DNA from 2 places in the Streptomyces sp. cg40 genome. Region 1 is predicted to be linked to the other one. Evidence: predicted binding sites of a transcription regulator. Region 1 holds the regulator's gene; the other holds the start of a gene.
What was found. The regulator HspR, encoded in region 1, represses chaperone genes until heat shock. The targets are predictions, from matches to a motif close to TTGAGNNNNNNNNNCTCAA.
Positions count from the first base shown of each region.

Region 1 (3,168 bases):
ACCACCCCGGCGGTCACCGGCAGCACGGTCCACTTCGGCAGCGACGACGGCTGCGTCTACGCCGTGGACACCGTCACCGGCCGGGAGCGCTGGCGCTTCCCGACCGGCGGGCCCGTGGTCTCCTCGCCCGTCGTCGACGCCGGAGTGCTGTACGTGGGCAGCGACGACACCCGGCTCCACGCCATCACAGCCGCCGACTGAACCCGGGCTACTTCAGCCCGGCCGCGTCGCACGCCGTCTTGTACTTGGCGGTGCAGATGTCGGAGATCTTGTAGATCCCGTCCGCGACCACCGTCGACTTGATGTTGTCCTTCGTCAGCGCGACCACGGACACCAGCTGCGCGGGGATCTTCTTGTTGGTGGGGCTGTCCACCGAGTCGCGGGTGAGGGCGTCGAACTCGATGTCCCTGCCCTGCACCTCGGCGACGGCGATCTTCGCAGCGGCCTCGGCCAGGTCGGGGTAGGGCTTGTAGACGCTCATGTACTGCTCGCCGGTCACGATCCGCTGCACGGCGGTGAGTTCGGCGTCCTGGCCGGTGACGGGCGGCATCTTCGTCACGCCCGCCGCCTTCAGGGCGTCGATGATGCCGCCGGCCATCGCGTCGTTGGCGGAGTACACCGCGGCGATGTTGTCCTTGCCGAGCTTGTCGATCGCCTTGGTCATCTCCGACTTGGCGATGTCCGGGTCCCAGGCCTTGGTGTCGTAGCTCGCGGCGACCGTCACCTTGCCCTGGAGTTCGGACAGCGCCCCCGCCTTGAACACCCCGGCGTTGGGGTCGGTCGGCGAGCCGTTGATCATGACGACCTTGTCGGAGGTGTCGACGTTGCTGCCGAGCGCCTCGACCAGGGAGCGGCCCTGCACCTCGCCGACGAGTTCGCCGTCGAAGGAGACGTACGCGTCGATCGGGCCCTCGGCCAGGCGGTCGTAGGCGATGACCGGGATGCCGGCGGCCTTGGCCTTCTTCACCATGGGCAGGATGAGGTGCGAGTCGACGGAGTCGAGGATGATGATGTCGACCTTCTGGTCGATCATCTTCTGCATCTGCTTGTCCTGGACGCTCGCGACACCGCCGGCGTTCTGGTACTCGGCCTTGCCCTTCTTGTCGGTGAGTTCGCTGACCGTCGACTTGATGATCGGGAAGTCGAACTCCGCGTACCGCGTGTTCGTCTTCTCCGGCATCAGGACGCCCACCGTGATGTCGTTGCCCTTGGCCGGGGTGGCGTCCGAGCTGCTCCCCGACGAGGAGAGCACGCCACAGGCGGCCAGGGGCAGGGCCAGCGAGGACGCGGCCACGGATATGGCGATACGACGCATTGGTGAGCTCACTTCTGGTGCCGTCCGGACGTGGGCGCAGCATTGCAACCCAGGTGACTGAAAAGCCAACGCGGCTGCGGCCACCGGCGTCAAGCGGAACTACTTAACGAGATGGCAACACCACGTTCCGTTTGGTATGTGGAGACGTTGCGGAATCCCATCCAAACGCTCTTTACCGACCCTCCACTCAACGGGAGTTCATGAGTGGGCAAAGATCGCACAACCGGCAAGGGGCCCGGAGGCGGGTGAGCCTCCGGGCCCCTGCACGGTTTGTCGGTGCGTCAGTCCGAGGACTGCCGCTTCGGCCGCCACACCACCAGCGCGCTGGTCTGCTGGACCTCCTGGTACGGGACCAGGTCCCGGCGGTAGGAGGCGTGCACGGCGGCCTCGCGCTGCTGGATCGCCGCCGCCGCTCCGTCGACCGCCGCCTGGAGTTCGGCGACGCGCTGCTGGAGCGCCACGACCTGGTTCTCCAGCTCGATGATGCGCTTGATGCCGGCCAGGTTGATGCCCTCGGTCTGCGACAACTGCTGGACGGTGCGCAGCAGTTCGATGTCGCGGGCCGAGTAGCGCCGGCCGCGCCCGGCCGTGCGGTCCGGGGAGACCAGGCCGAGGCGGTCGTACTGGCGCAGCGTCTGCGGGTGCAGACCGGAGAGCTGGGCCGCCACCGAGATGACGTAGACCGGGGTCTCCTCGGTCAGCTCGTACGGGTTGCGTCGACGGCCGTCCATCTCTGTCATGCTCCCTTCGCGGCCTGGAACAGCTCCGCCCGCGGGTCCTCGCCCGCGGTGGCCTCTCTGTACGCCTCAAGCGCGTCACGAGCATTCCCCGTGACGTCCTTCGGGACACTCACCTCGACGGTCACGAGAAGGTCTCCCCGGGTGCCGTCCTTGCGGAAGGCGCCCTTGCCGCGGGCCCGCATGGTGCGGCCGTTGGGCGTGCCCGGCGGCAGCTTCAGCGTCACCGGGGGTCCGCCCAGGGTGGGCACCCTGACCTCGCCGCCGAGTGCCGCCTCGGCGAACGTCACCGGGACCGTCACCGTGAGGTTGTCGTCCTTGCGGCCGAACACCGGGTGGGCGTCGACGTGCACCATGACGTACAAGTCGCCCGCGGGACCGCCCCGTTCGCCCGGCGCTCCCTTGCCGCGCAGCCGGATGCGCTGGCCGTCGGTGACCCCCGCGGGGATCCGGACCTGCATGGTCCGCGAGGACTTGGCGCGCCCGCTGCCCTTGCACTCGGCGCACGGGTGCTCGGCGATCAGGCCCCGGCCCTTGCAGTCCGGGCACGGGTCCGTGAGCGAGAAGCCGCCGCCGGAGCCGCGCGCGACCTGGCCGGTGCCGACGCAGGTCGGGCACACGCGCGGTGTGCCGTTCTTGTCGCCGGTGCCCGAACAGGCCTTGCAGGGCTGCTGCGAGGACATCCGCAGCGGGACCGTGGCCCCTTCGATGGCCTCCGTGAAGCTGAGCGTGACCTCGGACTCGATGTCCTGGCCGCGCCTGGGCTGGGTCCGGGTCGTGCCCGCGCCGCCCCGGTTGAACAAGCCGCCGAACACGTCCCCGATCCCGCCGCCGAATCCGCCGGCACCCCCGGCGCCGCCGCCCTGTGCGCCGCCTCCGAAGAGGTCGCCCAGGTCGAAGTTGAAGTTCCCGGCGCCCGCGCCGCCCGGCCCCGGGCGGAAGCCGCCGTTGCCGAACAGCGCGCGGGCGTCGTCGTACTCCTTGCGCTTCTTGGGGTCACCGAGGATGTCGTTGGCCTCGGAGATCTCCTTGAAGCGCTCCTCGGCCTTGGCGTTGCCCTTGTTGGCGTCCGGGTGGAACTCGCGGGCGAGCTTGCGGTACGCCTTCTTGATCTCG
Region 1 covers NZ_CP190128.1:5,847,293-5,850,460, reverse strand. Annotated here, with positions in the region: gene ACQHII_RS26125 (caspase, EACC1-associated type) at 1-201, shown strand, start outside; gene ACQHII_RS26120 (sugar ABC transporter substrate-binding protein) at 209-1,315, opposite strand; gene ACQHII_RS26115 (heat shock protein transcriptional repressor HspR) at 1,597-2,046, opposite strand; gene dnaJ (molecular chaperone DnaJ) at 2,052-3,168, opposite strand, start outside.

Region 2 (3,168 bases), 2.1 Mb from region 1:
GACACCACCGTCCATATCTCCCTCGGCGCCTTGCCCGGCCCGATGGCCGCGCTGATCCACTTCACCGAGATCTGCGTCCACGGCGTGGACCTGGCGGTCGCGACGGACCAACGGGCCCTGGTCGACGAGGAGTTGTGCGGTGAGCTGCTGGCGGTGATGCGGGGGATGGGCGGCTTCGACGCGTTCCGCGTACCGGGAGTCTTCGGCCCCGAGGTCCGGGCCCCGGCGGACGCGGCTCCGCATGCGCGGCTGCTGGCGTACTTGGGCCGCGCGGTCTCCTGATCCGGTCGGTGCGTCCGAGCTGGGCGGACAAGCCGCTTCGCGGGAGCGCGTGGGACACCGGGGCGGCGCTGTCGCGCGGAGGCCGACGAGGGGCGGGCCCGCCCTCGGCCGTGCAGTGGCGTGAGTGCTCGCCGGCCCCCGCCGGAGGGGACCCCTCCACGAAAGTGTGACACTTTCACCGCAGGTGTCATGCTTTCGCGCCTCGCCCTCCGCAGGTGGCGAGCATCCCTACGCGTCGGGCCAGGCCCGCTCCGGCCGAGTCGGCTCGATCAGGAGTAGAAGCCTCGGCCGTACTCGTCCCGGCTCAGGGCGAAGTCGTCCGGGCGATCATGGCGGAGCTCCTCGAGGCTCTGGGATGCACCCGGTCCACGCTCTCGGGCAGTTCTTCCATGGCGTCGTGAGCCTGGATCAGGCGGGTCTGTTCTGCGGCAGCTGGGGTGTGAGCGTGCTGCGAAGGCCGTTGATGGTCGTGTGCCAGGGGGCGTCGTCAGATTCGGCCCAGAGCTCCAAGAGTTCGGACGGCTCGGTCAGGACGCGGTCGAGGGCCCGGAGGGCGAGGGTGCGTAGGCCGGTGAGGTCGGGGGCGGGCTGCTTCGGGCCGTAGTGGGGATGGGCGGGCTCGCCGCCCGGGCATTGCGCGGCGACCAGGGCCGCTGCCGCGATGGCGTTGTCGCCGACGTCCGCGTCCAGGTAGTCGGTGGCCTCGGCCGCTCGGGCCAGGGTGTTCCGCACCAGGCCCCGACGTGCGTCGGGGGCGGCGTCGTCGAAGCCGCCGCACCAGTCCGCTGCCGTGTCGTTGTCGAAGGGGCCGACGTCCCAGGTGCCCATGCGTCTCTCCTGATCCTGATCGTGATCGCGTCCGGGCAGCGTGGCAGGCGCCACTGACATCGGTCGCGGAAGTACCTCGTACGCCCGGGAAGCCTCCACCCCGTTTCCGTGTTGACCTGCACCGAGGCCAGCCCCTTCCCTCTGATCGCTCACGGCGAACAACCGGTGGGGAACAATCGAAGGCGCCCAAGCATTGAGTCGGCATAGCTCAACTTGACTGCCTAAGGGGAGATCATGGCTTCGACGTCCACACCGCTCACCCTGCCCGTGCTGCCGCTCGACGACGAGGTCGTGCTGCCCGGAATGGTGGTTCCGCTGGACCTGAACGACACCGATGTACGCGCCGCCGTGGAGGCCGCCCAGGCCGCCGCGCGGTCCGAGTCCGGAAAGCCCAGGGTCCTGCTGGTGCCACGCATCGAAGGGACTTACGCGAGCACGGGTGTGCTGGGCACCATCGAGCAGGTCGGCCGGCTGGCCGACGGCGACCCGGGTGCGCTGATCCGCGGCCGTAGCCGCGTGAAGATCGGGGCCGGGACGACCGGTCCTGGTGCCGCACTCTGGGTCGAGGGCACCGCGCTCGACGAGAGCCTGCCCGAGCCCTTGCCCGGTTCCGTGACCGAGCTCGTGAAGGAATACAAGGCGCTGGCCACCGCGTGGCTGCGCAAGCGCGGGGCCTGGCAGGTCGTCGACCGCGTGCAGGCCATTGATGATGTGTCCACGCTTGCCGACAATTCCGGTTACTCGCCTTTCCTGACCACCGAACAGAAGATCGAGCTGCTGGAGACCGCCGACCCGGTGGCCCGGCTGAAGCTCGCCACCCAGCACCTGCGTGACCACCTCGCCGAGCAGGACGTCGCCGAGACCATCGCCAAGGACGTGCAGGAAGGCGTCGACAAGCAGCAGCGCGAGTTCCTGCTCCGCCGCCAGCTCGAAGCCGTCCGCAAGGAACTGCGCGAGCTGAACGGCGACTCGGCCAAGGACGGCGAGGAGTCCGACGACTATCGCGCCCGCGTCGAGGCCGCCGATCTCCCCGAGAAGGTCCGCGAGGCCGCGCTCAAGGAGGTCGACAAGCTGGAGCGCTCCTCCGACCAGTCGCCCGAGGGCTCGTGGATCCGTACCTGGCTGGACACTGTCCTCGAACTCCCGTGGAACGAGCGGACCGAGGACGAGTACGACATCCGGGGCGCCAAGGCGATCCTGGACGCCGAGCACGCCGGTCTGGAGGACGTGAAGGCGCGCATCACCGAGTACCTCGCCGTGCGCAAGCGCCGCAGCGAGCGCGGGCTGGGTGTCGTCGGCGGGCGGCGCGGCGGCGCCGTACTGGCCCTCGTCGGTCCGCCCGGTGTCGGCAAGACCTCGCTCGGCGAGTCCGTCGCGCACGCGATGGGACGGAAGTTCGTCCGGGTCGCGCTCGGCGGTGTGCGGGACGAGGCGGAGATCCGCGGCCACCGGCGTACGTACGTCGGCGCGCTGCCCGGCCGTATCGTCCGCGCCATCAAGGAGGCCGGGTCCATGAACCCGGTGGTCCTGCTCGACGAGATCGACAAGGTGGGGTCCGACTACCGGGGGGACCCGGCCGCCGCGCTCCTCGAAGTGCTCGACCCCGCGCAGAACCACACCTTCCGCGACCACTACCTGGAGGTCGAACTCGACCTGAGCGACGTGGTGTTCCTGGCGACGGCCAACGTGCTCGAAGCCATCCCGGAGGCACTGCTCGACCGGATGGAACTGGTCCGGCTGGACGGCTACACCGAGGACGAGAAGGTCGTCATCGCCCGTGACCACCTGCTCCCGCGCCAGCTGGAGCGGGCCGGTCTCAAGGACGACGAGGTCGTCATCGACGAGAGCGCGCTGCGCAAGCTCGCCGGTGAATACACGCGTGAGGCGGGCGTCCGCACCCTGGAGCGGTCGATCGCCCGGCTGCTCCGCAAGATCGCCGCGCAGCACGAACTGGGCGAGCGGGAGCTGCCGTTCACCGTCAAGGACGCGGATCTGCGCGCTCTGATCGGCCGGCCGCACCACGTGCCCGAGTCCGCCCAGGACCCGGCGGAGCGCCGT
Region 2 covers NZ_CP190128.1:3,791,460-3,794,627, reverse strand. Annotated here, with positions in the region: gene ACQHII_RS16500 (TIGR03086 family metal-binding protein) at 1-282, shown strand, start outside; gene ACQHII_RS16495 (DUF4259 domain-containing protein) at 691-1,110, opposite strand; gene lon (endopeptidase La) at 1,345-3,168, shown strand, end outside.
Region 2: a site for HspR is predicted at 1,304-1,322, ahead of lon (endopeptidase La). Genes of this name have one in related genera too.